DNA from 2 places in the Pseudarthrobacter sp. efr-133-R2A-89 genome. Region 2 is predicted to be linked to the other one. Evidence: riboswitches for the same ligand, from Rfam matches in the RefSeq annotation. Region 2 holds a riboswitch; the other holds the start of a gene.

Region 1 (15,137 bases), on a different contig from region 2:
AGCTCGACCGTGACCCCTAGACAACCCCGGCAATGAGGCCCCTGCCTCCCGGGCGGAGGCAACCGAATGCCAGATACATCCTTCAGTTCCAACCCTGACCACTGCGTCGTCGGCGTGGATTACGGAACACTTTCCGGCCGTGCCGTGGTGGTGCGTGTCCGCGACGGGAAGGAGCTCGGCAGCGCGGTCCATGCGTATCCGCACGCCGTGGTCACCGACGTCCTGCCACGTGACACAGCGGGCGACGACGGCGCGCGGCTTCCCGGGGAGTGGGCGCTCCAGGTGCCCAACGACTACCGGGAGGTGCTTCGCACTGCCGTCCCGGCAGCGGTGGCTGACGCCGGGATCGACCCGGCGGCCGTCGTCGGTATTGCCACGGACTTCACCGCCTGCACCATGGTGCCTGTCATGGCCGACGGCACCCCGCTGAACGAACTGCCGGGCTATGCCAACCGGCCGCACGCGTACGTGAAGCTGTGGCGCCACCACGCGGCGCAGGGGCAGGCCGACCGGATCAACCGGCTCGCCGCCGAACGGGGCGAGGACTGGCTTCCCAGGTATGGGGGGCTGATTTCCTCGGAGTGGGAATTCGCCAAGGGGCTGCAGCTTCTGGAAGAGGACCCCGAGGCCTACGCCGCAATGGACCGCTGGGTGGAGGCGGCGGACTGGATCGTCTGGCAGCTGTGCGGCAGGTATGTCCGCAATGCCTGCACGGCCGGCTACAAGGGCATCTACCAGGACGGGCGCTACCCCTCGGAGGATTTCCTGGCTGCCTTGAACCCGGAGTTCAAGGACTTCGTCAGCTCCAAACTCGAGCACACCATCGGTCGGCTGGGTGACGCCGCCGGCACACTGACCGCGGAGGCCGCAGCCTGGACCGGGTTGCCGGAGGGCATCGCCGTGGCGGTGGGAAACGTTGACGCCCATGTGACTGCCCCGGCAGCGAAGGCGGTGGAACCCGGCCAGCTGGTGGCCATCATGGGCACCTCCACCTGCCACGTCATGAACGGCACGGAACTGCGTGAAGTACCGGGAATGTGCGGGGCCGTTGACGGCGGCATCGTTCCCGGCCTGTGGGGCTACGAGGCGGGCCAGTCGGGCGTGGGAGACATCTTCGGCTGGTTCACGAAATACGGAGTCCCGCCCGAATACCACCAGGCGGCCGAAGCTGCCGGTCTGGGGATCCACGAATACCTCACCGAACTGGCCTCGCGGCAGGCCATCGGGGAGCACGGGCTGATAGCCCTGGACTGGCATTCGGGCAACCGGTCGGTCCTGGTGGACCACGAGCTCTCCGGCATCGTGGTGGGCCAGACGCTCGCCACCAGGCCCGAGGACACCTACCGGGCGCTTCTGGAAGCCACAGCCTTTGGAACGCGCACCATCGTGGACGCCTTCCGCGACGCCGGGGTTCCGGTCAAGGAATTCATCGTGGCCGGCGGCCTGCTCAAGAACAGGCTCCTAATGCAGATCTACGCAGATGCCACCGGCCTGCAGCTTTCCACTATCGGCTCGGAACAGGGCCCGGCCCTGGGGTCGGCGATTCACGCCGCCGTCGCAGCGGGAGCATACGCGGACATCCGCGAAGCCGCAGCCGCCATGGGCGCCGAACCCGGGGAGCTCTACACGCCAATCCCGGAAAACGTGGCCGCGTACGAGGAACTCTTCCAGGAGTACAAAACCCTCCACGACTACTTTGGCCGCGGCAGCAACGACGTGATGCACCGGCTTAAGGCCATCCAGCGACGGGCCGCCAGTACGGTGCTGCCCCGTACCGGGTCCGCCGTCCCCTCTGTCGTGGAAGTGTCCGCATGAGCGTCCGGCAAGGAACCGAAGCCGCAATCCTGGAAACCATCGCCCGGATCCGGGAAGACGTATGCGCCCTGCACGCTGAGTTGACGCGGTACGGCCTGGTGGTGTGGACTGCGGGCAACGTCTCGGCCCGGGTGCCCGGCACCGACCTGATGGTCATCAAGCCGTCCGGCGTCAGCTACCAGGACCTGACCCCGGAGCAAATGGTCGTGACCGACCTGCACGGCACGCCGGTGAGGGGCACCAACGTTGGTGGCGGGGGCACCGTCGATTGGGGCAACCCGCCGCTCTCGCCGTCGTCCGACACCGCCGCGCACGCCTATGTGTACCGGCACATGCCCGAGGTGGGCGGTGTGGTGCACACGCACTCCACTTACGCCACCGCGTGGGCTGCACGGGGTGAGGCCATCCCCTGTGTGCTCACCATGATGGGCGACGAGTTCGGCGGCTCTATCCCGGTGGGCCCGTTCGCGTTGATCGGCGACGATTCGATCGGCCACGGCATCGTGGAAACCCTCAAAAACTCGAACTCACCGGCGGTCCTGATGCAGAACCACGGCCCCTTCACCATCGGCAAGGACGCCCGCTCCGCCGTGAAGGCCGCCGTGATGTGCGAGGAAGTGGCCCGCACCGTCCATATCTCGCGGCAGCTGGGTGAACCCCTCCCAATCGACGCAAGCCATATCGACTCGCTCTACGCCCGGTACCAGAACGTCTACGGGCAGTAAACCCCCAAACCTTCAACAGGAGTACGCATGAACACCGCAGCAAACACCACCCTGGACGGCTACGAGGTCTGGTTCCTCACCGGCAGCCAGCACCTCTACGGCGAAGAAGTCCTCAAACAAGTGGCCGCCCAATCCCAGGAGATCGCCAACCAGCTCAACGCCTCCGCCACCGTCCCGGTGCGGATCGTCTGGAAGCCGGTCCTGACCGACTCCGATGCCATCCGCCGGACCGCGCTGGAAGCGAACGCCGATGACTCAGTCATCGGCGTGACGGCCTGGATGCACACCTTCAGCCCTGCCAAGATGTGGATCTCCGGCCTGGATCTGCTGCGCAAGCCTCTGCTGCACCTGCACACCCAGGCCAACCGCGACCTGCCCTGGGCGGACATTGACTTCGACTTCATGAACCTGAACCAAGCCGCGCACGGTGACCGGGAGTTCGGGTACATCCAGTCCCGCCTGGGCATTGCCCGGAAGACCGTCGTCGGGCATGTCTCCAACCCCGAGGTGGCACACCAGGTGGGGTCCTGGCAGCGCGCCGCTGCCGGCTGGGCCGCCGTCCGCACCCTGAGGCTCACCCGCTTTGGCGACAACATGCGCAATGTTGCCGTCACCGAAGGGGACAAGACCGAAGCCGAGCTGCGGTTCGGCGTTGCGGTGAACACCTGGTCCGTCAACGAACTCGCGGACGCCGTGCACGGCGCGGGGGAGGCCGACGTCGACGCCCTGGTGGCCGAGTACGAGGACCTTTACGACGTGGCGCCGGAGCTCCGCGCAGGCGCGGCCAGGCATGAATCGCTGCGGTACGGCGCCCGGATCGAGCTGGGCCTGCGCAGCTTCCTTGAAGCCAATGGCTCCGCCGCGTTCACCACCTCCTTCGAAGACCTGGGGGCCCTCCGCCAGCTCCCCGGCCTCGCCGTGCAACGGCTCATGGCGGCCGGGTACGGCTTTGGCGCCGAAGGCGACTGGAAGACCGCCATCCTGGTGCGCGCCGCGAAGGTGATGGGTGCCGGCCTGCCCGGCGGGGCGTCCCTGATGGAGGACTACACGTACCACCTGGAACCGGGCGCGGAGAAGATCCTGGGCGCGCACATGCTGGAGGTCTGCCCCTCGCTCACGCGGTCGAAGCCGCGCCTGGAAATCCACCCGCTGGGCATCGGCGGCAAGGATGACCCGGTCCGGCTGGTGTTCGACGCCGACGCCTCCCCGGGCGTCGTCGTTGCCCTGTCCGACATGCGCGACCGGTTCCGCCTGGTGGCCAATGCCGTCGACGTGGTCCCCCTGGACCAGCCGCTGCCCAACCTGCCCGTGGCCCGTGCGCTCTGGCAGCCGAAGCCGGACTTCGCCACGTCCGCCGCCGCCTGGCTCACCGCCGGCGCCGCCCACCACACCGTACTCTCAACGCAGGTGGGCATGGATGTGTTCGAGGACTTCGCCGAGATCGCCAAGACCGAACTCCTGACCATCGATGAAGGCACCACCATCCGCCAGTTCAAGAAGGACCTGAACTGGAACGCCGCCTACTACAAACTCGCCGGCGGGATCTGATTCCGTGGCGCAGCCCGGCTCCCGGCCACGGCGACTGCCAAGGCTCGAGGACGTGGCGGGGCTGGCCGGGGTCTCGCACCAAACCGTTTCGCGGGTGGTCAACAACCACCCCAACGTCAGCAAGGAGACCCGGCACAAGGTGGAAGCGGCGATTGCCGAACTCGGCTACCGCCGCAACACCGCCGCACGCAGCCTGGTCACCCGGCGCTCGCAGACCATTGGCGTCCTGGGCAGCGAGTTGTCACAGTACGGCCCTGCCAACACCTTGCTGGGAGTCGAACGGGCCGCGCGGGACGCAGGATACTTCGTCAGCGTCGCTGCCCTGCGCGAGGTCACGAGGGACACCATCCTGGACGCCGTCAGGCACTTCCTGGACCAGGCGGTGGACGGGATCGTAGTGATTGTTCCGCACCTGGCCACGTTGGCGGCCTTGGCGGAAATCGCTATCGGGGTGCCGGTGGTGGCCGTCGGCCCCGACGGGAATGACGCTGTTGGCGGTGTCCGGGTGGACCAGCGCAAGGGAGCTGAACTGGCCGTCCGGCACCTCATTGCGCAGGGCCACCGCCGGATCGGGCATGTCGCCGGGCCGCAGGACTGGATTGACGCCGTGGCGCGGTCCGACGGCTGGCGGTCCGCCCTGGAGGCCGCCGGGCTCGAGGCGGATCTCCTGGTCGAGGGGGACTGGAGCGCTGGCACCGGCTATGCCATTGGCCGGCGGCTGGCGGCTGACCGGCGCGCCACGGCCCTCTTCGTGGGCAACGACCAGATGGCATTGGGGATCCTGCGCGCCTTCAACGAAGCAGGCCTGGGGGTGCCGAAGCACGTTTCCCTGGTGGGCTTCGACGACCAGCCCGAATCCGCATACTTCAGCCCCCCGCTGACCGTGGTCCGGCAGGACTTCGAAGAACTGGGCCGGCGCTGCATGGACATGATGCTCGCGGTGCTCGGCGGTGCGGAAGGGCCCCGGACGCTGGTGGTGGAACCTGAGCTCATCCTGCGCAGCAGCACGGCCCAGCCCTGCTGAAGGAGCAGGCAGGCGCCGGAATTAATCCGGGGGAGACCGCCGCGAAACGTGGCCACAACAATTGCTGCGTAGGTTTCAGGGATGACGGCTACTTTGCTCACCCGGCTCCGCGACTGGGCCATTGATACCTTTACCTGTGAATCAGAGTCCGAGGCCGCCGGCGCCATGGCCGATGCCACCCGGTGGGGGTGGCTTCCCGCCTTGAGCGGAGTCTCCGTCGGCGCCGACCATGCCCGCTCCGAACATCTGGGAAGGGTGTCCGGCGGCAACTGAATGTCTGCTTGGCCACACTATTGCGCCGGGGCCGGGATGATGCCCTAAACTGCTTCACTGAGGTGCCTGAAATGGCGCTGTGCAGCAACGAAAGTGAACATGCTAATGGCTACCGATTACGATGCTCCACGCAAGCAGGAAGAGGAGTCTCCCGCTGACTCCCTGGAGGCCCTCCAGGCGTCCCGGAGCGGCAACGCTCAGACCGCAGTCATCGACGTCGACGAGAATGACACCGCTGAAGGCATCGACCTCCCCGGCGCCGATCTGTCCAACGAGGAACTCACCGTCATTGTGGTTCCCGAGCAGTCCGACGAGTTCACCTGCTCTTCCTGCTTCCTGGTCCGCCACCGGTCGCAGGTGGCCCGCGAAAAGGACGGCCTGAAGTACTGCCGCGACTGCGAGGGCTGAGCCCCACCCGTTCTCCCGGCGCCGGTTGCCCCTTCGGGGCGGCCGGCGCTGCTGTGTCTCCGGCCGCCGTCGTTATCAAAATTCGCCTCCGTGACAACGGAAAAGGTGCCGTGCCCCGGTTGGGGGCACGGCACCGTTTTTGGACGCTTCGCTTTATTCCGGCACTACCAGGGCGGGCGTGTCCTTCTTGAGCGTTTCGCCGCGGAAGAAGCCCGGGTGCGTGCGGGACATGACCAGCATGACGACGGCGCCCAGGGCCAGGATGCCCACGCCCAGGATGAATACCAGGCCCACGCCGAAGACCTCGGAACCGCTGCCGAACTCGGGCGCCAGGCTGTCCACGGCGGTCTGGACGAACACCACGAACAAGCCCACGCCGCCCACCACCGGGCAGACCAGCCTGAACAGGAAGTGGCGCATGCTGTTGAACAGGCTGTGCCGGAAATACCAGGTGCAGGCCAGTGCGGTGAGGCCGTAGTAGAAGCAGATCATCAGGCCCAGCGCCAGGATGGTGTCGTTCAGGACGTTGTCGCTGACCACATGCATCACCGCGTAGAACCCGGCGGAGACGACGCCGGCAGCAATGGTGGCGAAGCCCGGCGTCGCGAACTTCCGGCTGATCCGGCTGAAGGGTTCCGGCAGTGCGCCGTAGTGGGCCATGGCCAGCAGGCTGCGGGACGGCGACATGAACGTGGACTGCAGGGAAGCGGCCGAGCTGGAGAGCACCGCCAGGGACATCAGGATGGCGAACGGGCCCATGATGGGGGAGGCCAGCGCCGTGAAGATGTTCTCGTGGTTTTCGGCGTTGTTCAATCCGTTGCCGGTATCTCCCACGCCGGCGAACATCATGGTGGCGATGCTGACCAGGAGGTATATGGCCAGGACGATGACCGCGGTGAGGGTGCCCGCCACGCCGGCGGTCTTCTTGCCGTTGGCGGTTTCCTCATTGACTGTCAGGCAAACGTCCCAGCCCCAGTACACGAAGATCGACAGGGAGATGCCGGCGGCAACCTGGCCGAAGGTCTCGATTTTGGTGACGTCGAACCAGTCCCAGCTGAACGGGATGGCGGTCTCGGAGGTGGACCAGTTGGCGAAAGCCATGACGACGAACAGGCCCAGGACCAGCAGCTGGAATCCCACCAGGCTGTACTGCACCATTTTGGTGGTGTGCATGCCGCGGTAGCTGACCCAGACGGCCAGTGCCACGAACACGAAGCATGTGATGACGTTGAGCGCCTTGTTGTCCGCCAGGTCTGCCAGTTCGGGGGAGCCTGTGACCTGGGACAGGAAGAGATAGAAGAAGTCGACGGCGACGCCGGCCAGGTTGGACAGCACGATGATGTTGGCGGCCAGCAGGCCCCAGCCGCCCATCCAGCCGATCCAGGGGCCGAACGCTTTGGTGACCCAGGTAAAGGTGGTGCCGCTGTCCGGGGAATCGGCGTTGAGTTCCCGGTAGGCGAGCGAGACCAGGATCATGGGGATGAAACCGATCAGGAAGATGACTGGCAGTTGGAGCCCGGCTTCGTTGACGGTGGGTCCAAGTGCGCTGGTAAGCGTGTAGGCGGGGGCAATGGTTGAGATGCCCAGGACGACGACGGCCAGCAGGCCGAGCTGCCCGCCCTTGAGTCCCTTGGCGCTGACGCCGCCCGTGGACGGTGCGTGGGCGTGGGGGCCGGATTTGGAGGTACTGGTCCGGATTGTCTCTGTCATGGCACCACTTTCTGGAAGGCTGTGAGACGGAGGTCACTATATGAATGGCGTTCATTTAGTATGGGACCGCCGGCCCTGTGATGCAAGACGCAATATGAACCACATTCGTTTATGACTGATTTCCATAATTAGTAAGCTCACTGAGAAATTTCCGGATTGCCGGCCGCGGGGCAGTCTACGGCTGGTAGCGTCGGCCCTACTGGACCAATCGAGGAGGACGCATGAAAGCTTCACCGACACTGACCAACAACCTGCAGGCAGTCCTTGCCGACCTGATCGAACTCCACATCCAGGGCAAGCAAGCGCACTGGAACATCGTGGGCACCAACTTCCGCGACCTGCACCTGCAGCTCGATGAGATCGTTGACGCTGCACGCCAGTTCGCCGACGATACGGCCGAGCGCATGCGCGCCCTGCACGCCCTCCCGGATGGCCGCAGCTCCACCGTTGCCGAAACCATCAGCCTGGCCCAGTTCCCTGACGGGCTGATCAGCACCGCGGACGCCATTGAGCGGATCGTCGCCGCCATGGAAGCCGCCGTGGGCACCATGCGCAAAGTCCACGACGAGGTGGATGAGGAAGATCCCACCTCCGCGGACCTTTTGCACGAGTTCATCGCCCGGCTGGAGCAGTTTGCCTGGATGGTGCAGGCAGAAAACATGAAGCCTACCGCCAAGGTGACTGCCGCCGACTCCAAGTAGGCCAAGCGTCCCACCCCTTGGGCGCCCCGTACCGGAATTGATCCGGCGCCGGGCGCCCTTTGCGGTCCCGGGCGGTCAGGTGGCCTTGGGCACTTTCCGCAGCACGACGGCGGCGAGAACTGCCGCCGTCGCCATCAGTACCAGCCCGATTGCCGCAGTGATGTGCACGCCGGAATCGAACGCCGCCGCCGCAGCGTCCCGGACCGCGTCCGCCAGCGGGCCGGGCAGGACGGCGGCCGCTTCCATGGCGCCCGCCAGCGTTTCCCCGGCGTTGTGCAGCGCGGTGCCCGGGAGCATGCCATCCAATCCTGCCGGGAGGCGCAGGTTGTGCTGGTAGGAGGCCGTCAGGATGGAGCCCAGGACCGCCGTCCCCAGCAGTGAGCCCACCTCGTATCCTGTTTCGGAGATGGCCGCGGCGGCGCCTGACTTTTCCGGGGGCGCGGAGCCCAGGATGAGGTCATTCGAAATGGTTTCCGCCGTCCCCACGCCCAGCGCCAGGACCAGGAGCGCTGCCAGCAGCAGTGCGGGTCCGCCGTCGTGGTTTCCGAACGCCACCAAGGTGTAGCCAGTGGCACTGAACGCCAATCCGGCTGCCACCACGTATCCCGGACGGACCTTGCGGACCAGCGGCACCACCACCAGGCCGGCCACCACCGTGGCTGCCAGCGCGGGAATCATCGCCACCCCCGCGGCTGACGGGCTCAGGCCCTCAAGGAGCTGGAGGTGCTGGGCAAGGAACAGGATGAAGCCATTGAAGGAAAACAGGGCCAGGATGTTGGCGCTGATGGCCATGCTGAACACCCGGTTCCGGAACAGCGACATGTCCAGCAGGGGGTGTTCCAGGCGTTGCTGGCGCCGCACGAACACCACGCCCATCGCCGCGCCGAACGCCATGCTGCCAAGGCCTGCCGGGCCCGGACCTTCGGTGGCAACATCCTTGATGCCGTAGACCATGGGAACCATCACCAGCATGGAAAGCAGGATGCTGGGGACGTCCACCCTGCCCGGCGATGGGTCCTTGGATTCCGGGATCAAGGTTCTCCCCAGTGCCAGCAGGGGAAGCATCAGGGGTACCGCCACCAGGAACACGGCGCCCCACCAGAAATGCTCCACCAGCCAGCCGCCGAAGATTGGGCCCAGGGCTGCGCCTCCGGAGAACCCGGCAGCCCAGATGGCGACGGCCATTCGCCGGCGGTTGGGCTCCGGGAAGATGTTGCGGATCAGCGACAACGTGGAGGGCATCAGCATGGCCCCAAAGAACCCCAATGCGGCCCGTCCGGCGATCAGCCACTCCGCGGTGGGCGCAAAAGCCGTCGCGGCGGATAACCCGGCAAAGCCCGTGCTGCCGATAATGAGCAACCGGCGCCGCCCGATCCTGTCGCCAAGGCTTCCCATCGATACCAGGAGTCCGGCCAGCACCAGCGGATAGGCGTCGATAATCCACAGCAGGTGGACGCCGGAGGGTTCCAGGGCGCGGGTGATGGCGGGAAGGGCGAATGTCAGGGCGGTGTTGTCCACGGCGACGAGCAGCACTGGGAACATCAGCAGCCCCAGCGCGAGCCAGTCGCGCCGCGGGGAGCGCGCGGCCGCTCCGCCGGTGCGTGCGGGCACCAGGGTCGAAGGGGAAGTCGTCATGAAATAACTATACCGTCCAGACGGTATAGTTTGAAATCCGCGATTTCCCGTTTTGCCGCCGGGGGAGGGCATGATGGGAAGCATGCCCCGAAAGCCTGTAGCCCGTGACGCGGTCCTTGATGCCTTCGAAACCCTCCTGATTGAGGTGGGGGAGCGGGCAGCAACCTTGGACGCGGTGGCCAAGAAGGCGGGGGTGTCCAAAGGTGGGCTGCTCTACCACTTCCCCAACAAGGAAGCGCTCATCGAAGTGCTCCTGGACCGTTTGGACGGGCTGGCCAAGGAGGACGCCGACGCCATGGCCGGGGCCGCCGAGGGGGCGGCCGCCTACTTCATCCGTTCCTCCGTCTGGGCGGACACTCCGCTGGACCGGGCCATCGTCGCCGCCACCAGGCTGGCGGAGGTGGCGCACCAGGAAACGCGACGCCGATTCGCAGCCATCCAGCAGCGGTGGCTGGATGAGATCGCGGCCGACGTAGGGCCTGGACTGGCCAAAGCGGTCCTGTACATGGGGGACGGGCTGTATTTCAACGCCATGCTGTCCGTGGGCCCGGCACCGCAAGGGGGAGCGGCCGCTGACGTGGAGGAACTCCTGGCGGCCCTGGAGCGGCTCCGCAGGTAGCCTTCGCCATTTGCCGGGAAGGGTTGCGGCATAGGACAATGGAATGTTGTGAGGGCTGTCACCGGCCCGCATGATCCAGCACATGGCTGGTTTAACAAGTGAATAGCCTTTGATCTGCGGCGGGAGAGTTCTGCCGGTGTACAGGCAGGCGCCGTAGGAGCAAATCCTCCCCAGGAATCTCGCAGGCCCCCGTACCGCCGCGGCGAGGCGCCTCTGGAAAGCAGCAGGCGGTTCCCATGGCCCCCATCAGGGTCAGGAACCGGTGTGCTCACCGACGGTGCAAGCGGGTCCTGCCAGGCAGGCACCGCGGAAACTCTCAGGTCCAATACAGAGCGGGGAGGAACCCGAATCGCTGTGGCGTACCCTGCGCCGCCTGAGTAAATGGAGTTCCTTCGTGCCGGTTAGCCCAGCCTCCACCACCTTCGTAGACCGCCATATCGGCGCGAGCCGCCAGGCCGACGTCGACACCATGCTCAAAGCCGTTGGCTACGACACTGTCGACTCCCTGGTTGACACCGCCGTCCCCAAGGTCATCCGCCAGGAAACCGCCCTCCGCCTGCGGGACGCCCTCAGCGAGGTGGAGGTCCTGGCTGAGCTGCGCAGGATCGCCGGCCGGAACAAGACTGCCGTGCAGATGATCGGGCAGGGCTACTACGACACCGTGACGCCGCCGGTGATCCGCCGCAACATCCTTGAATCCCCGGCCTGGTACACCGCCTACACCCCGTACCAGCCCGAAATCTCGCAGGGCCGGCTCGAGGCGCTGCTGAACTTCCAGACCATGGTCCAGGACCTGGTGGGACTGCCCATCGCCAACGCCTCCCTCCTCGATGAAGCCACCGCCGTTGCCGAGGCCGTGCTGTTGATGCGCCGCGCCAACAAGTCCGCGGCGGCCAAGGACGGCAAGACCGTCCTGGACATCGACGTGCTCCCGCAGACCATCGCCATTGTCAAGGGCCGCGCCGAGGCGCTCGGCTTCGAGGTGGAGGTCGCCGACCTCTCCCAAGGCCTGCCCGACGGCGACATCAATGGCGTCGTGCTGCAGCAGCCCGGCGCCTCCGGCCGCGTGTGGGACCAGTCCGCCGTGATCGCCGCCGCCAAGGACCGGGGCGCGCTGGTGACGGTGGCCGCCGATTTGCTGGCGCTGACCCTGATCACCCCTCCGGGCGAGCAGGGCGCGGACATCGCCGTCGGCTCGGCCCAGCGTTTTGGCGTGCCGTTGTTCTTCGGCGGCCCGCACGCTGCCTACATGGCTGTCCGCAAGGGCCTGGAACGTTCCCTGCCCGGCCGCCTGGTTGGGGTGTCAAAGGACGACGCCGGTGTTCCCGCCTACCGTCTGGCTTTGCAGACCCGCGAGCAGCACATCCGCCGCGAGAAGGCCACGTCCAACATCTGCACGGCCCAGGCGCTGCTGGCCATCGTTGCGTCCATGTATGCCGTGTACCACGGCCCGGAGGGGTTGAAGGCGATCGCGGAAACGGCGCATGGCCACGCCCGTACCCTCGCCGCGGCGCTCAAGGCCGCCGGCCTGGACGTCCTGCACACCTCCTTCTTCGACACCCTGACGGTGCGCGTTGCCGGCCGCGCGTCAGCTGTGATCTCCGACGCAGAGGCCCGCGGCATCAACCTGCGGCGCATCGACGCCGACACCGTAGGCATCTCCCTCGACGAAACCACGACGCCGGCCATCGTCGCCCAGGTTGCCGACGTCTTCGGCGCCCCGGTTGCCGAGGTCCACGGCGAGGGCCAGGGCTTCGGTCTTGAGGCCGCCGTCGAGCGTTCCTCGGCCTATCTGCAGCATCCGGTGTTCAACACGCACCGGTCTGAAACCCAGCTGCTGCGTTACATCCGCAGGCTCTCTGACCGTGACCTGGCCCTGGACCGGACCATGATCCCGTTGGGTTCGTGCACCATGAAGTTGAACGCGACGGCTGAGATGGAAGCGATTTCCTGGCCGGAGTTCGCCTCGATCCACCCGTTCGCCCCGGACTCCCAGACCGAGGGCTGGCGCGAACTGATCACCGGGCTGGAGGCTGACCTGGCCGAGATCACCGGGTATGACCAGGTGTCCATCCAGCCCAACGCCGGCTCCCAGGGCGAACTCGCCGGCCTGCTGGCGATCCGCGGCTACCACCACTCCCGCGGCGAGCAGCAGCGCACCGTCTGCCTGATCCCGGCCTCGGCGCACGGCACCAACGCCGCCTCCGCCGTCCTCGCCGGCATGAAGGTCGTCGTCGTGGCCACCGCCCCGGACGGCACGATCGACCACGACGACCTGACGGCCAAGATCGAGGCGAACAAGGATGTCCTGTCGGCCATCATGATCACCTACCCCTCCACCCACGGCGTGTTCGACGGGGATGTCCGGGAAGTCTGCGACGCCGTCCACGCCGCGGGCGGCCAGGTCTACATTGACGGGGCCAACCTGAACGCCCTGGTGGGCCTGGCCCAGCCGGGCCGGTTCGGCGGCGACGTCTCGCACCTGAACCTGCACAAGACCTTCTGCATCCCGCACGGCGGCGGGGGACCCGGCGTCGGGCCCGTTGCCGCGAAAGCCCACCTGGCCCCGTTCATGCCCGGGGACGCGAACAAGGCCGCCCACGAAGAGGGCCACGGGGTGGCGATTTCGGCGTCCCGGTTCGGTTCGGCCGGGGTGCTGCCGATCTCGTGGGCGTACGTGAAGCTGATGGGCGGGCAGGGCCTGACCGAGGCCACCAAGTCCGCGCTGCTGGCCGCGAACTATGTCGCGTCCCGCCTGAACGAGTACTTCCCGGTCCTCTACACCGGTGAGGGCGGGCTGGTGGCGCACGAGTGCATCCTGGACCTGCGCGAACTCACCGCGAAGACCGGGGTCACGGCCGAGGACGTGGCCAAACGGCTGATCGACTTCGGGTTCCACGCCCCCACCCTGTCCTTCCCCGTCGCGGGCACCCTCATGGTGGAACCCACCGAGTCCGAGGACCTCGCCGAGATCGACCGCTTCATCGAAGCCATGATCACCATCCGACAGGAAATCGACCAAGTGGCCAACGGCGACTTCGCCGTCACCGACTCACCCCTGCGCCACGCACCCCACACGGCCGCCGCCGTCGTCTCCTCTGACTGGGACCGCGCCTACCCGCGCGAGCAAGCAGCCTTCCCGGCCCACCACAAGCAGGACAAATACTTCCCGCCCGTCGGCCGCATCGACGGCGCCGCCGGCGACCGCAACCTCATCTGCTCCTGCCCGCCGCTGTCCGAGTTCGAGAACTAGACCACTCCCGTGGTTGAGCCGGCCGGCACCGGGTTTTCGGCCGGCTCAACCACCGCTCCCAAAGGACTTTCAATGACTGAGAAGTACACCGCGCTCTACGACGAGCACAAAAAGCTGGGCGCCTCGTTCACGGACTTCGGCGGCTGGCAGATGCCGCTCAAGTACAGCTCCGAACTGGCCGAGCACCACGCCGTCCGCAAGGCCGCCGGGCTGTTCGACCTCTCCCACATGGGAGAAGTCTGGGTGACCGGCCCCGACGCCGCCGCCTTCCTGGACTACGCCCTGGCCGGCAAACTGTCCGCGGTCGCCGTGGGCAAGGCCAAGTACTCGCTGATCTGCAACGAAGACGGCGGCATCATCGACGACCTCATCACCTACCGCCGGCCGGCAGCAGCGGACGGCACCGACGTCTTCCTGGTAGTCCCCAACGCAGGAAACGCAGACACCGTCGCAGCAGCATTGCAGGAACGTGCCGCACGGTTCGACGTGAAGGTGGAGGACGCCTCAGCCCGCACGTCACTGATCGCCGTCCAAGGCCCGGCAGCAGAATCGATCCTGCTGCGGCTGCTTCCGGCAGCCCGGCATTCCCTGGTGACAGAGCTGAAGTACTACGCCGCCGTCGAGGTCCCCTTCCTGGTGGGCGGTGCGGGCCTGGACCTGCTGTTGGCCCGGACCGGGTACACCGGCGAGGACGGCTTCGAGATCTTCGTGGACAACGCGGACGCCCCGGGCCTCTGGCAGGCGCTGATCGCCATAGCCGACGAGGGCCAGCTCACCCCCGCAGGGCTCGCCTCCCGCGACTCCCTCCGCCTCGAAGCGGGAATGCCGCTCTACGGCAACGAACTCTCGCTGGAAGGCGACCCGTTCGCCGCCGGCCTGGGCGCCGTCGTCGCGCTGTCCAAGGAAGGCGACTTCGTCGGGAAGGCCGCGCTGGCAGCCATCAAGGAAGCCGGTGCAGGCAGCACCTCCGGCCGCCGCCTCGTGGGGCTCAGGGGCCAGGGACGCCGCGCCGGCCGCGCGCACTACCCGGTCCTGAAAAACGGCGCCACCGTCGGTGAAGTCACCTCCGGCCAGCCTTCGCCCACCCTGGGCTACCCGATCGCCATGGCCTACGTCGACGTCGAGCATTCGGCGCCGGGAACCTCCCTCGAAGTCGACCTTCGCGGTAAGGCCGAACCCTTCGAAGTCGTCGGCCTCCCGTTCTACAAGCGCCAAAAATAGCGCCGGACAGCCGGTGGTTTTGCTTGTCGAAACCCCGCCCCCACCACCCGTTTTAGTTAGGAACCAATCGCATGGCTGTTGGCGTTTTTGATCTGTTTTCGATTGGGATCGGGCCTTCGTCGTCTCATACTGTGGGGCCGATGCGGGCTGCCGCCGTTTTTGCGGAGGAACTCAAGGCCTCGGGTGTGCTGGCTCACGTGGCGTC
Region 2 (15,137 bases):
GGTGGGTTCCACCATGAGGGTGCCCGCGACGGGGAAGGACAGGGTGGGGGCGTGGAACCCGAAGTCGATCAGCCGTTTGGCCACGTCCTCGGCCGTGACCCCGGTCTTCGCGGTGAGTTCGCGCAGGTCCAGGATGCACTCGTGCGCCACCAGCCCGCCCTCACCTGTGTACAGGACCGGGAAGTACTCGTTCAGGCGGGACGCGACATAGTTCGCGGCCAGCAGCGCGGACTTGGTGGCCTCGGTCAGGCCCTGCCCGCCCATCAGCTTCACGTACGCCCACGAAATCGGCAGCACCCCGGCCGAACCGAACCGGGACGCCGAAATCGCCACCCCGTGGCCCTCTTCGTGGGCGGCCTTGTTCGCGTCCCCGGGCATGAACGGTGCCAGGTGGGCTTTCGCGGCAACGGGCCCGACGCCGGGTCCCCCGCCGCCGTGCGGGATGCAGAAGGTCTTGTGCAGGTTCAGGTGCGAGACGTCCCCGCCGAACCGGCCCGGCTGGGCCAGGCCCACCAGGGCGTTCAGGTTGGCCCCGTCAATGTAGACCTGGCCGCCCGCCTCATGGACAGCGTCGCAGACCTCGCGGACATCCCCGTCGAACACGCCGTGGGTGGAGGGGTAGGTGATCATGATGGCCGACAGGACATCCTTGTTCGCCTCGATCTTGGCCGACAGGTCCTCATGGTCGATCGTCCCGTCCGGGGCGGTGGCCACGACGACGACCTTCATCCCGGCCAGGACCGCGGAGGCGGCGTTGGTGCCGTGCGCCGAGGCCGGGATCAGGCAGACGGTGCGCTGCTGATCGCCCCGGGAGTGGTGGTAGCCGCGGATCGCCAGCAGCCCGGCGAGTTCGCCCTGGGAGCCGGCGTTGGGCTGGATGGACACCTGGTCATACCCGGTGATCTCGGCCAGGTCAGCCTCAAGCCCGGTGATCAGTTCGCGCCAGCCCTCCGTCTGGGAATCCGGGGCGAACGGGTGGATCGAGGCGAACTCCGGCCAGGAAATAGCTTCCATCTCGGCCGTCGCGTTCAGCTTCATGGTGCAGGAACCCAGCGGGATCATGGTCCGGTCCAGGGCCAGGTCCCGGTCAGAGAGCTTGCGGATGTAACGCAGCAGCTGGGTTTCAGACCGGTGCGTGTTGAACACCGGATGCTGCAGATAGGCCGAGGAACGCACGACGGCGTCGGGCAGTTCGAAACCCTGGGCGTCACCCACCGGGCCTGCGCCAAAGGCGACGGCGACGGCGGAAAGTGTTGCCGCCGTCGTCGTCTCATCAACGGAAACGCCCACGGTGTCCTGGTCAACGAAGCGCAGGTTGATGCCGCGCGCCTCGGCAGCGGTGACCACCTTGGCAGCCTTGCCCGGAACGCGCACCGTCAGGGTGTCGAAGAAGGAATCGCTGACCAGTTCGCGGCCCAGGGCCGTGAGGGCGGTGGCCAGGATCCTGGCCTTGTGGTGGACGGTCTCGGCGATCGCCTTCAGGCCGTCGGGGCCGTGGTAGACGGCGTAGAACGAGGACACGATGGCCAGCAGCGCCTGGGCCGTGCAGATGTTGGACGTGGCCTTCTCGCGGCGGATGTGCTGCTCCCGGGTCTGCAGCGCCAAGCGGTAGGCGGGAACACCGGCGTCGTCCTTTGACACCCCAACCAGGCGGCCGGGCAGGGAACGTTCCAGGCCCTTGCGGACAGCCATGTAGGCGGCGTGCGGGCCGCCGAAGAACAACGGCACGCCAAAACGCTGGGCCGAGCCGACGGCGATGTCCGCGCCCTGCTCGCCCGGAGGGGTGATCAGGGTCAGCGCCAGCAAATCGGCGGCCACGGTAACAAGAGCCCCGCGCTCCTTCGCTGCGGCGATCACGGCGGACTGGTCCCACACGCGGCCGGAGGCACCGGGCTGCTGCAGCACGACGCCATTGATGGCACCCTCCGGAAGGCCCTTGGACAGGTCCGCGACCTCCACCTCGAAGCCGAGCGCCTCGGCGCGGCCCTTGACAATGGCGATGGTCTGCGGGAGCACGTCGATGTCCAGGACGGTCCTGCCGTCCTTGGCCGCCGCGGACTTGTTGGCGCGGCGCATCAACAGCACGGCCTCCGCCACGGCGGTGGCCTCGTCCAGCAACGAGGCGTTGGCCATGGGGAGTGCAGTGAGGTCCTGCACCATGGTCTGGAAGTTCAGCAGCGCCTCCAGCCGGCCCTGCGAGATTTCCGGCTGGTACGGGGTGTAGGCGGTGTACCAGGCCGGGGATTCCAGGATGTTGCGGCGGATCACCGGCGGGGTCACGGTGTCGTAGTAGCCCTGCCCGATCATCTGGACGGCGGTCTTGTTCCGGCCGGCGATCCTGCGCAGCTCGGCCAGGACCTCCACCTCGCTGAGGGCGTCGGTCAGCTTGAGCGCAGTTTCCTGCCGGATGGACGCGGGGACGGCAACGTCAACCAGGCCGTCCACGCTGTCGTAGCCCACGGCCTTGAGCATGGTATCGACGTCGGCCTGGCGGCGCGCGCCGATATGGCGGTCCACGAAGGATGTTGGAAGCGACTGAATCGTCATGAGGAACTCCAGGTCTGGCCGGCCAGGTTGGCACGGCGTGGGATGGGTTCCTCCCCGCTCTGTATTGGACCTGAGAGATTCCGCGTTGCCTGCTGGTGGCAGGGGCCGCTTGCACCGTCGGTGAACCAGGCAGAAGCCCGATTGCTTTCCAGAGTCGCCTCGCCGTGACGGTACGTGGGCCTGAGAGATTCCTGGGGAGGATTTGCTCCTACGGCGCCTGCCCGGTGTTTCGCCGGGAGGACTCTCCCGTCACAGCTCGAAAGGCTTATTCAAATGTGGGTGATTCGGCTCACAAGGTACCGGGATGAACCCGTCCGTGGCAAATCGGCTGGTTTAGGTGAGGAGCGTGAGTGGGCGCGTGACTCCTCCGTTCCCCGCTTGTGTCGTGAGGGGTTTGACATTCGATCGTGACGGACACCACACTGAACCCGGGATTGGCGCCGCCGGTGGCTGGCTCAGCGTATCCGGAGCAGCCCACCAGTCGGCGCCCGTCCCGTTGCATGCCCGGCGGCGGCCCAAAAAGCCGCCGACCTCCAACTGAATACGCCTTCGACCTGCGGCGGGAGAGTCCTGCCGGGTACACCCAGCAGGCGCCGTAGGAGCAAACCCTCCCCAGGAAACTCTCAGGCCCACGTACCGCCGCGGACAGGCAACTCTGGAAAGCAGCCAGGCATGACCTTGGCTCACCGACGGTGCAAGCGGCTTTGGCTGCGGAAACTCTCAGGTCCACTACAGAGCGGGGAGGAACCAAATCTTTGCGGCCCCCAAAAGCCGCTTTATCGATGGAGTTCCTCATGGCGATTCATCCCCCCACGTCCAACAGCGAACCAGCCCGCGGCCAGGGCGCCGCCACGGCAGCCCGCAGCGAGCCTCCCCACCTGGAACGGCAACTCACCAACCGGCATATCCAGCTCATCGCCATTGGTGGCGCGATCGGCACAGGCCTGTTCATGGGTTCCGGGAAGACCATCTCCGCCGCCGGACCCTCCGTGATCTTCGTGTACATGATCATCGGCTTCATGCTTTTCTTCGTCATGCGGGCCATGGGCGAGCTGCTGCTGAGCAACCTGAACTACAAGTCCTTCAGTGATTTCGCCGCCGACCTCCTGGGTCCGTGGGCAGGCTTCTTCACCGGGTGGACATACTGGTTCTGCTGGGTGATCACCGGAATCGCGGACGTCGTCGCCATCGCAGGGTACTCAAAGGAACTTTGGCCGGCGCTGCCGCTTTGGATCCCGGGCCTGGCCACGGTGGGCATCCTGCTGCTGCTGAACCTCGCAACGGTCAAGGCCTTCGGCGAGACCGAGTTCTGGTTCGCCCTCATCAAGATCGTCGCCATAGCGGCCCTGATCATTGTGGGGCTCTTCATGATCTTCACCGGTTTCCAGAGCGACGCGGGCACCGCAAGCTTCACGAACCTGTGGAGCCACGGCGGGTTCTTCCCGAATGAGTTCATGGGCTTTGTGGCCGGATTCCAGATTGCAGTATTCGCCTTCGTGGGCATCGAACTGGTGGGCACCACCGCCGCCGAGGCCAAGAATCCCGAGCGCACGCTGCCCAGGGCCATCAACGCCATCCCCGTCCGCGTTCTGCTCTTCTATGTCGGTGCGCTGGTCATCCTGATGGCCGTCACCCCGTGGACCCAGTTCGCCGCCGGCCACAGCCCCTTCATCGGGATGTTTTCCTTGGCCGGTCTCGGCGCCGCGGCCACAGTGGTCAACCTGGTGGTCCTCACTTCGGCGATGTCCTCCGCGAACTCCGGCATCTACTCCACGTCCCGCATGGTCTTCGGCCTGGCCCAGGAAGGCGACGCGCCCGGTATCTTCAGCCGGCTCTCCTCGCGGAAGGTGCCCAGCAACGCGCTGTTCCTGTCGTGCGTCCTGCTGCTGTCCGGCGTCGTCCTCATGTATGCCGGCCAGGATGTGGGTATGGCTTTTGAAATGGTGACCACCGTGTCTGCGGTCTGCTTCGTCTTCGTCTGGTCGATCATCCTCGCCAGCTACATCTCCTTCCGCCGCCGCCGCCCGCACCTGCATGCGGCCTCGAAGTTCAAGATGCCCGGTGGCATCCCCGCCGTGTGGGTGGTGTACGCGTTCTTCGCCTTTGTCCTCTGGGCCCTGACCACCCAGCCCGATACGCTCGCTGCCCTGCTGGTGACCCCCATCTGGTTCGTCATCCTTGGCGTGGCGTGGGCCATTCTCCGGCGCCGTCCCGCGCACCTGGCCCGCTTCGAGGTCTTCCGGGCGGAGCTTCGGGCCGACGAGGCCGCCGGTCGCAGCGGCGAACGCGCGGACGCTGAAGAGCCGGGCCAAAAAGTGTAAGCATGCTTAGTGTTTATCCACTTAGGATGGGATGACACGGCAGCCACGCGCTGCAGGTCGATTTGAATGAAGGTGACCATGGCCCGGCGCAGCAACCCCGCACTTCGTATCGCACAGGAAACCGCCCATAACGCGTTGTTTGACGCCCAGGGCAAGCCCAAGCCCGGCGTCCACAACATGCTCCTGAAGGCCGTGCAGATTCAGCGGCCTTTGGTGGTGGGCTACATCCGGAGGCTCCAGAAAAAGCATCCGCGGGCCACGGCCGCGCAGTTGGCGGACATCGCAGAACGCGACTACCTCCGGGCTGTGGCCGGAGGAGGCGCCCTGGTGGGTGCCACCGCCGTCGTCCCCGGCGTTGGAACCGTAGCGTCGCTGGGACTTTCCGCGGCCGCCACCGTTGGCTTCCTCGAAGCCACAGCCCTTTATGCAACCTCGCTGGCTGAACTGCACGGCATCAGGCTGACCAACCCGGAGAAAGCCGGCACCATGGTCATGGCCATCATGCTCGGCGAAGAGGGCACCGCACTGCTGGGGACCCTCAGCGGACAGGCAGCCGGCAACAGCGCCGGCAATGCCTGGGGGAGCGTCCTGTCCAAGTCGATGGTGGTGCCGGGATTCGGGAGCGTCCGCAAGCGGATCCAATCGGCCTTCCTGAAGAACCTCCTGAAGCGGCAGGGCACGGCATTGTTTGGCCGCGCCCTGCCCTTCGGGATAGGCGCTGTTGTGGGTGGAGCCGGTAACCTCATGATGGGCCGCGCAGTGGCCAGGAACGCCCGCGAGGCTTTTGGGCCGATGCCGGACACCATTCCCGGCGAGCTGACCGCCGCTGCCGCGCCGGACAACCTGACGCTGGAAGGCAACACACTTGGATCTCAACGCTGACGTAGGGCAATCATTCGGCTCCTGGACCGCAGGAGGCGATCCGGCCATGTACCAGCTGGCCACCAGCGTAAACGTGGCGTGCGGCCTTCATGCCGGTGACCCCATCACCATGTTGGACAGCTGCAGGGCCGCCTACGAACTGGATGTCACCGTCGGGGCCCACCTCGGCTACCGCGATCTGGCAGGCTACGGCCGCCGCTCGCTGGACATGAGTTTTGATGAGCTCTTCGGTGACGTGCTGTACCAGCTGGGGGCGCTCGACGGCGTAGCGCATGCGGTGGGTGCCTCCGTTGACTACGTGAAGGCGCATGGAGCGCTGTACGACACCACTGTCCGCGACGCCGAGCAGGCCTCCGCCGTGGTGGCGGCCATCAACGCCTACGATCCCGGCCTGCCCCTTCTGGGCCTCCCCGGCTCGGAGCTACTGAAGCAGGCCAAGGAAGCGGGGCACCCGGTGTTCGTCGAGGCCTTCGCCGACCGTGCCTACCGCGCCGATGGCAGCCTGGTGCCGCTCTCCGAGGACAATGCCGTCCTGTACGACGTCGATGCGGTTGTGGAACGGGCCGTCCGCCTGGCCACGCGAGGCGAAGTGGCGGCCGCGGACGGAACTGTCATTGCGGTCCGGCCGGACTCCCTGTGCATTCACGGTGGGACACCTGAAGCCGTGGAGATGGCGGTCCGGATCAGGGCAGGACTTGAGGCAGCAGGCGTCGGGCTGGAGTCATTCGCCTAGGAGCCTGCAGCCGTAGGGCATGACGGCTCTGCTGCGCCAGCGGCACCGCAGCTGACCTGAAGCGGCACCAGTGCCGCTTCAGCTGACCGGCGTCACTCTGACCGAACAGAGGTCCCCCCAGCGTCGCATCCGCTGAACCGGGGTCGCCCCAGTGTCACTTCAGCTGACCGGCGTCACTCCGACAGGGCGAACGGCGTTTCGAAGAACTCTGCCCACAGAGGGTCTTCCGGTGACAGGTCGTTGAGGTCTATGAGGTTGGCGTCGTCTGGTTCCCATGGCGGGATGTCTTCAATGCCTGCCGGTTCACCCTGGAATTGGACGGGCATGGCATGAATTCGCGCCGGCAGAGTTCCTGGTGGCCAGTGGGTTGGTTGGGGGTCTGGGTGTTCGGGTTGGTAGTGGCGGCCGGTGGGTGAGGTCCAGCCGGGTGGTTCATTCCGTGTGGCCGGGTCGGGGGTCCAGGGCCGGGCGTGTTTGAGGCGGTGGTGTCGGGGGCAGAGTTGGGCCAGGTTCCGGGCGTCGGTGGTGCCGCCGTGGTGCCAGGGGGTGAGGTGGTCGGTGTCGTTGTCGGGGGTGTGGTTGGTGCAGCCGGGGAAGGTGCATGTGCGGTCCCGCAGCCGGATCCATTGTTTGATGGTTTCGGGGAGCCGGTAGCGGGTGCGGCCGATTTCCAGGGGTGCCCCGTCGCGCGGGTCGACCAGGACCCGGTAGAACGTTTCCGCCCCGCCGGCGACGAGCCTCCGTGCCATGGATGCCGGGATCGGCCCGAATCCGTCCAGCAGCGCGGGTTCCTCGGTGAGGCCGAGCAGCGAGAACACCGGGACCGTGACCAGGACATCGGCCCGGGGTGCGGGGACCTTGCCAATGTCAGTGGAAGCACATCCCGGACCTGCGTCATTACCGGCACCCTCAGCCGCGGCGGCGGGTTCGGTGTCAGCGTCCGCGGCCGCGGAGGAGGTGGTGGGCTGCAGCCCAGCGCCAAGGAGGAGGGACGCGGCGACGTCGGCGCGGAGCTGAGTGAGGGTGCGGGGCTCATCGGGGCGTTGGAGGCGGCGGGCGGTAGCGGTGCTCCGGTTCCAGATCGCGCACGCGGTGTCCCCGGGAAGGTAGAGCGAGAGCCAGGCCATCCCGTCGCGGTCCGGGGCGTAATCCATCCGCCGGTCCGCCACCCCCTTCACATGCCGTTTCTCCAAGGACTCAGGGTGGTGGCGTTCCCGCCAGGCCCGGACCTTCGCCCGGAACCGGGACGGGACAAGCTCACCGGGCGCGGCGCCCCGGGCCGGGTGGGGCGCGTCGGGGTCGAAGAAATGCGCCACCAGGCCGGCGGCAGAGTCGGGGGTGAGTCCTTCGGTTTCGTCGGCGACGATCCGGGCGTGCTGCCACGACACCCCACCCGCAGACAGGGTTTCGAACACCGGTGGCAGTGAACAGACCCGCCGGGACTGCTCCACCAGCGCCCCGGCGGCGGGGGAGCTGATGGTGAGGATCCCGGCGATCTCCTCCACCGCGGACATCTCCGCGTAGGTGCGCTCCTCCACCGGCGCGTCCGGCGGAAGCAGAGCATGCTGGATGTCAATGGCATCCGCCACGTCTTGGGCTTTCACCGCCGCCAGCTGCGCTTCCAACCTGGCCACAAGCTCCAGCCGTTCCAGATACAGCCCATACCGCCGCTGCAACACATCAACATCCGCGCCGGCATGAAGGTCAGAAGTCAGGTAACCGTCCGCCAGAACCAGCCCGCTGAGCGCAGCAACAGAGGCAGAAACACCCTCCATCACCACCGCCAAATCAGAACCGATTCCCATAAACAAATCATCCAACGAGGCACTGACATTAAGGTCTGCCGCCCAGTCCTTCCCTGGCAGCTGCCGGTGCCCCAACGTCTGGAGCAATCAAGGTGCCGTGAACGTGCCAGCCCCGTGCCGCCGTCGTACGCGCCAATGCCGCCCGGGACCTGCGGCGGCGGAAAATTACCCGAAGATGAGTTGCGCCACCGTGAAGATCGCCAGCCCCGCCAAGGACCCCACCACCGTGCCGTTGATGCGGATGAACTGCAGGTCCTTGCCCACCTGCAGTTCGATCTTCTGCGAGGTCTCCTCGGCATCCCAACGGGCCACCGTGTCCGTGATGACGCCGGCGATGTCCGAGCGGTAGGTCTTCACCAGGTAGGCCGCGGCGTCCCCGATCCAGGCGTTGACCTTCCCCGCCAGTTCGGGGTCGCCCACCAGCCTGGTCCCGAAGTCCCGCACGGCTGCCTTGAACTTGATGGTGAGTTCGCTGTCGGGATCGTCCACGGCACCGAGGAGGGCATTCTTGACGGTGCCCCACGTCCGGGACGCGAGTTCGCGCACCTCGGGATCACCCAGGACCTGGGCCTTGATGTCCTCGGCTCGGGCGATCATGGCCGGGTCGTGCTGAAGGTCCTGCGCGAGGTCGTTCAGGTACTTGTCGATCGACTGCCGCACCTGGTGGTTGGGGTCGGCCTGGACGGCCCGGACGAACTTCAGGATCTCGACATACACCTTGTCGCCCACCAGCCCGTCCACGAACTGCGGCACCCAGGTGGGGGAGCGGTCGGACACCAGGCGGCTGACCGTCTCGTGGTTGTCGTCCACCCAGTCCGCGGCGCGGTCCACCATCAGGTCCACCAGTGTGTGGTGGTGCCCGTCATGGAAGATCCGCTCGGCGAGCCTGCCCAGGGGAGGTCCCCACGGCGGGGTGAGCAGATGCTTTCGCACCATGCCCTCGATGACGGCCTGGACGTCGTCGTCATTCAAAACCTTGAAGGCGCCGCGGATCACGGCGGCGCCTTCCTTGGCCACCCGCTCCGCACCGCCCGGCGCGGCCAGCCACTGGCCGGCACGGCCGGCGATGTTGACGCTGGCCAGCTTGTCCTGGACCACCTGTTCGGACAGGAAATTCGTCTCGACGAACTCGCCCAGGGAGGCGCCGATCTGGTCTTTCCGGCGGGGAATGATCGCGGTGTGCGGAATCTTGATGCCCATGGGGTACTTGAACAGGGCCGTGACGGCGAACCAGTCGGCGAGTGCGCCCACCATGCCGCCCTCGGCCGCCGCGCGCACGTACTGCAGCCACGGGTAGTCCTTCTGGAGGGCAAACGCGAAGACGAAAATCACGGCCATGGCAATGAGCAGGCTCAGCGCCAGCAGCTTCATCTTCCGCAGCGCTGCCGCTTTTTCGGCGTCACCGGCCCCGGGATCACGGTCGACGACGGCGCCCGCCACCCGGGTGCCCTGAGGCACCTGCCGCGTCGCCTCCGCTGGTGCATCCTGCGCGGCGTGCCCGGTAGTTGCCTCAGAGTTCACCTGCATGTGCCAAGCCTAGCCCCGAAGGCGGAAGCCGGTCCGCTACCGTGTGAGCATGACAACTGACGAGTCTGTGCCGCAACGGCCGTTGGTCTACGCCCACCGGGGCTCCAGCGGCACCTACGCTGAACATACCCGCGCCGCCTACCTGCAGGCCCTGGCTGACGGGGCCGACGGGGTGGAGTGCGATGTCCACCTGACCCGGGACCAGCACGTGGTACTGCTCCACGACGCCAACCTGGACCGGACCTCTGACGGCACGGGGCCGGTGGCGGACCGGACCCTGCACGAACTGCGGCAGCTGGACTTTTCGTCCTGGAAGGGGGCGCGGATTCCCGAGGCCTACGGCGCCCGTTCCGAGCAGTTCCTGACCCTTCCGGAGCTCCTGGACATCCTTCGCGGCGCGGGGCGGCCCGTGGGCCTGGCCATCGAGCTCAAGCATCCAAGCCCTTACCAGCTCAAGCTGGAGGACCGGGTACTGGAAGTGCTCCGCAGCGAAGGCTGGGATCCGGAAAGCTCCACGCTGGACAACGTGGCCGTGACCTTCATGAGTTTCAGCTCCGATTCCGTCCGCCACCTCCTGGAATCCGTCCCGCCCCGGTACATTTGCCAGCTCGTGGACGATCTCACCGTCCACGAGATACGCGGCGGACTGGGCGTGGGTCCCATTACCGGCGGAGCGATCGCCAACCTGATGAAGGCCACCCAACTCGAGGGCGAACAAATCCTGGACGACTGCCTGGTGGGCATGGCGGGTCCGGGCATCGACTACGTCCGCGAACGCCGGGACACCGTCCGCCGCTGGCTGGACTCCGGCCGGCGCTTCAGGGTCTGGACGGTCGATGCTCCCGAGGATGTTGACCTGTGCCAGGACCTGGGCATCCAGGAGATCACCACCAATGTGCCGGCCCGGGTCCTGGGCCAGCTCCGCGTGGCGTCACCGCAGGCGAAGTAGGACGGCCGTGGCGGAGGGCGGCGTCGACGGATCCTTCCCGCGCAGGTGGTGGGCCGGTCCGCTGGACGTGGAGGGCCTGGCCCTGCACTCGGTGGGGGCAGCGGCGGACGCGCTGAACCGGTACACGGGTGACGCGGGCCGGTTCAGCACCACCGCTGCCATGACGGCGGCAGCCTTCGACTCCTTCGGACACTTGCGGATCGACGGGCGCCAGCCGCAGGGCTTCGCGCCGCTTTCCGGCTTCCGGCGCACCGCGGACGGCTGGATCCGGCTGCACGCCAACTACCCGCACCATGAGCAGCGGCTGCTGCAGGCGCTGGGGGCGTCCTCCGCCGATGCCGTGGAGCAGGCACTCCGCGGCATGCCGTCCCTGCAGGCCGAAGCTGCCATCCAAGGCAACGGCGGGATCGCGGCGGCCGTCAGGACCCGCAGCGAATGGCTGGCGACGGAGATGGGCCGGGCCGCCGGCAAGGGACCCTGGGCCGCGGTGGAGTTTGCCGATGGGCGGACGGCGGGCCTGGGCCTGGGCCTGGGTGACTTCGCGGCAACAACGCCGGGTCGCGGGCACATTGTGGGCCCGCCCCTGGATGGCGTCCGCGTCCTGGACCTGACCCGGGTCATCGCAGGGCCCGTCGCCACCCGCTTGCTGGCCGCGCTCGGAGCGGATGTCCTCCGGCTCGACCCGCCGGCTTTCCCTGAGATCGCGGACCAGTTCGTGGACACGGCGTTCGGCAAGCGCAGCGCGGAAGCCGATCTTGGCCTCCCGGCGAACCAGCACAGCCTGTGGCAGCTCCTGGCCGGTGCGGATGTAGTGGTTACCGGCTACCGGCACGCCGCCCTGGACCGTTTTGGGCTCAACCCCCGTGAACTGCTGGCGGCACACCCGGACCTGGTGGTGGTTACCCTCAACAGCTGGGGCACGACCGGGCCCTGGAGCGGCCTGCGCGGCTTCGACAGCATTGTCCAGGCCGCCTGCGGGATTGCCCACGCGTACGGGAAGAACGACGACGACGGGTGGCGCCCGGGTGCCCTTCCGGTCCAGGCGCTGGACCACGCCACAGGGTACGGCGTGGCGGCGGCAGTGATCCACCTGCTGGACAGCCGCAGGCAGGCGGGGGCGGGCGCCGCCGCGCACCTGTCACTGGCCCGGACGGCGGAGGAGCTGTTTGCGTTGCCGGACACCGAGGCAGGCCGAGGGGAGCTGGCAGCACCGGAGTACCGCACCATGGACAGCCCCTACGGCGTGCTCCGCTACGTTGGGCCGCCGCTGATTTCCGGCGGGCGGCCCCTGGACTATCTGTCTCCGCCCCCGGCCTACGGCACCGCCACGCTCACCTGGGCCTGACGGAAACGGGCAGCGCCGCCTCTTTCCGCCCCGCCACCTCTTTCTGCCCGGCCGGGCACCGCCGCTGCCGGGGCCCGGCCGGGTTTCGAGCGCCCGCTCCCGCTGTGGTTGAGTGGTTCCATGTCTTTTCCCCGGTCCGGCCCCGCTGTCCAGGGCCTGCCCTTGCACGTCCTGCCGTTGCACGGCCTTCCACTCCAAGGCTTGTCCGCCGCGGCCATGGGTGCCCTCCTGCTGGCCAGCGCCGGCAAGCATTTCCGGGACCCTGGTTTCTTCCGTGACGTTGTTCCGGAATACCTCTGCCGAGTGGACCCGCAACCCGGCCTGCCCAGGGTGCCCCAGCACCCGCTGGCGCTCCTTTCCCGGGACGAATGGATCGCGGTGAGCGGGCTGCTGGAACTGGCTGCCGCCGTCGGCATCCTCCTCCCGCCCACCCGGACGCTGACTGCCACCGCCCTCACCGGGATGTTCACCGCATTCCTGGCAGGGCACGTCGACGCCCTGGTGCGGGCGTACGGTCCGGAGGGTTCGCGCCGCCGCCGGAAGATCCACTCCCTGCGGCTCCCGCTGCAGGCGCCACTGATCCTGTGGGCCTGGAGCCTGCGAAAACCGGCTTCGCCAGGGTGCCCGCCGGGACGCCGGCCGTGAAACTGACGGGCTCGCCGGCGGTGAAGGTGGGAATCTCCATCAGCATCGCCACCGGCCTGTATGGAATCTCCTTCGGGGCGTTGTCAGTCACGTCCGGCCTCAACCTGTGGCAGACCATGGCGCTGAGCCTGCTCCTGTTCAGCGGCGGCTCGCAGTTCGCGTTCATCGGTGTTGTGGCCGGAGGAGGCTCGGGTATCGCGGCCATGAGCGCCGCCACCTTGTTGGGCATGCGCAACGGCATCTACGGCATGCAGTTGAACGCGCTGCTGAGGCCCAGCGGCTGGCGCAAGTACGTGGGGGCGCAGCTGACCATCGACGAGTCCACCGCCACCAGCACCGGGCGGACGGATCCGGCCGAGCAGCGCCGCGGATTCTGGACCGCCGGGATTGGCATTTATGTGCTGTGGAACGTCTTCACGCTCGTCGGTGCGCTGGCCGGGAGCGGACTGGGCGATCCCAAACAGTGGGGACTCGATGGCGCCGCCGTGGCAGCGTTCCTCGGACTGCTCTGGCCGCGGCTCAAAGGCCGGGAGCCCGTTGCGATTGCGGTGGCCTGCGCCGTGGCCACCGTGATTGCGGTGCCGTTCGTGCCGCCAGGGGTCCCTATCCTGGTGGCAGCTGTGGTGGCGGCGCTGGCGGGATGGCTGAGCCACGGCCGGCGTGACGAAGGACTGGAACCGGACATCGAGCCATACGGGCACCCCGCCGGCCGCCATGCGCGCGGGAGTGCACCGAATGCGGGTGCGGAGCGCGGCGACACCACAGGCCCGGCGGCCGCCCCATGAGCCTGTGGATCTGGCTGCTGATCGCGTGCGTCCTTGCCTACGCGTGGAAACTCGTGGGGTATTTCGTTCCTGCCAAACTGCTGGCGGACCCGCGTGCCTCGCGTATTGCCGGCACCATGACCATCGGGCTGCTCGCCTCGTTGACCGTGGTCAACGCCGCGGCGTCCGGGCAGGCGCTGGCCGCTGACGCGCGGCTGGGTGCGCTGGCTGCGGCTGCGGTGGCCCTGGCGTTCCGGGCGCCTTTCCTGGTGGTGGTCATTGCCGGGGCAGGAACTGCGGCGCTGCTGAGGTTGCTGGGCTGGAACTGACCACTACCACCACGGAGTGATATAGATCACGCCCTGCGCGGTTTGCCGGTTGTACTATGAAATCGGCTTATGCAGCTGGCCACGGCATTCGCGATGGACGGCACCCATGGAAAACAAGCTGCAGTTGGCAAGGGACTTGGCGGGCGGTCCCCGGCACAAAAGTGCTCGACGCCGGGCGGGGCTTCCCGCCAAGCGTTTCTTCAAGCGCTTTGCAGGCCTGTCGGACGTGCCGCCGGAGGACTTGGAGATTCTGTCGCAGCGGCTCCAGGCGGCACTCGACCTGGACCCGTCGTCGTCCGTTCCTGCCCTGCAAGACCTGGTGCGCCGGGAGGTCCGCAAGCGTGCTGAGGGCGGCAGGGCCTAACGCCCCCAGTATTCCGGGTGCCGCGTATGGTGCACTGGAACAGAGGCGGCCCTCATGGGCGCTGCCACCAAAGGAGGAATCGAAATGGACGAACAGTCACGGCCCGCCGGGCCGGAAGACGGCCAGGGCACCGAGGACGCCGGGAAGAACAGGCCGGACGATTACTCCGCCGGGAGTTCGGCAGCGGAGCAGCCTGCGAAGCAGCGATCCGCCTATCTCGATCCCCGCGGCTCGGAAGGAACCCGGGAATTGCGGGACACCGCCAGGCGGCGCCGGGATGCGGAAGAAAAGCTGCAGCAGCACCTGATGGAAGCGAAAGAACACGTTCCCAACGAGTTCCACGAACACCACCCGCATGCCCACCACGCCGAGCCGGCCCGGCCCGAGGGCAAAGGCGAAGCCGAAGAAAAGGCCCCGGAAGAATCCTGACTGCCGTGCCCGGCGTCGAGCAGGGGCAGGGTGTCATTCCGTGCTGTCCGGAATGAGCCCCGGGCGGGAACTCCCTGGCTAAGCCAGTCTTTGGCTGGCCCCATCGGGCGACGCGGCCCTGCGGCAGCTTTCCTCGACGGCCATCTCGTACCACGCCTCGGCGCCGAACTCAGGCTCGGGAGTGTCAAGGTTCTGGTAGAGGGCATCCAGCAGGTCCGCGAGTTCCGCGGGCTCCAGGGCCGGGAGGACTTCCTCGGGACCGCGCGGATCCGTGAGATAGCGGACAAGGTGTGAACTGTTCATTACAGTGCTGCCATTGCGCGGCGGAAGGGCGCAAAATTGCTCATGGGTCGCCTCCAGCTGAAATTCCGTGGCTGGCTGCTTAACCTCTCCAGATTCTATGGCACTGGACAAGGCCCCACAATGACCCCGCACCGAAGTGGAGCCCGCACGGCGGACCCGCGGTGGATGGCCAGTGGGCCGGAGCCGGTTCAGGC

What was found. A riboswitch is a leader RNA that binds a small molecule or an ion and turns the genes downstream of it on or off. The one in region 2 is predicted to bind glycine.
Region 1: it holds a riboswitch for glycine, as region 2 does, so the genes downstream of both, gcvP (aminomethyl-transferring glycine dehydrogenase) here and cycA (D-serine/D-alanine/glycine transporter) in region 2, are expected to answer to the same signal.

What each region holds. Positions count from the first base shown of each region.
Region 1 covers NZ_JARVSE010000013.1:19,903-35,039, forward strand. The annotation lists gene araB (ribulokinase) at 67-1,815, shown strand; gene QRM95_RS19345 (L-ribulose-5-phosphate 4-epimerase) at 1,812-2,540, shown strand; gene araA (L-arabinose isomerase) at 2,568-4,088, shown strand; gene QRM95_RS19355 (LacI family DNA-binding transcriptional regulator) at 4,141-5,112, shown strand; gene QRM95_RS19360 (hypothetical protein) at 5,194-5,385, shown strand; gene QRM95_RS19365 (DUF4193 domain-containing protein) at 5,491-5,793, shown strand; gene QRM95_RS19370 (APC family permease) at 5,947-7,503, opposite strand; gene QRM95_RS19375 (Dps family protein) at 7,725-8,204, shown strand; gene QRM95_RS19380 (MFS transporter) at 8,280-9,839, opposite strand; gene QRM95_RS19385 (TetR/AcrR family transcriptional regulator) at 9,922-10,458, shown strand; glycine riboswitch at 10,569-10,665, shown strand; gene gcvP (aminomethyl-transferring glycine dehydrogenase) at 10,853-13,711, shown strand; gene gcvT (glycine cleavage system aminomethyltransferase GcvT) at 13,784-14,932, shown strand; gene QRM95_RS19400 (L-serine ammonia-lyase) at 15,004-15,137, shown strand, end outside.
Region 2 covers NZ_JARVSE010000004.1:1,618-16,754, forward strand. The annotation lists gene gcvP (aminomethyl-transferring glycine dehydrogenase) at 1-2,547, opposite strand, end outside; glycine riboswitch at 2,706-2,806, opposite strand; glycine riboswitch at 3,098-3,196, shown strand; glycine riboswitch at 3,197-3,292, shown strand; gene cycA (D-serine/D-alanine/glycine transporter) at 3,342-4,868, shown strand; gene QRM95_RS07650 (hypothetical protein) at 4,947-5,750, shown strand; gene QRM95_RS07655 (LamB/YcsF family protein) at 5,734-6,483, shown strand; gene QRM95_RS07660 (HNH endonuclease signature motif containing protein) at 6,657-8,288, opposite strand; gene QRM95_RS07665 (DUF445 domain-containing protein) at 8,454-9,815, opposite strand; gene QRM95_RS07670 (glycerophosphodiester phosphodiesterase) at 9,865-10,764, shown strand; gene QRM95_RS07675 (CoA transferase) at 10,772-12,109, shown strand; gene QRM95_RS07680 (DoxX-related protein) at 12,230-12,754, shown strand; gene QRM95_RS07685 (AzlC family ABC transporter permease) at 12,751-13,539, shown strand; gene QRM95_RS07690 (AzlD domain-containing protein) at 13,536-13,847, shown strand; gene QRM95_RS07695 (hypothetical protein) at 13,954-14,211, shown strand; gene QRM95_RS07700 (hypothetical protein) at 14,296-14,640, shown strand; gene QRM95_RS07705 (hypothetical protein) at 14,719-14,943, opposite strand; gene QRM95_RS07710 (TetR/AcrR family transcriptional regulator) at 15,132-15,137, opposite strand, start outside.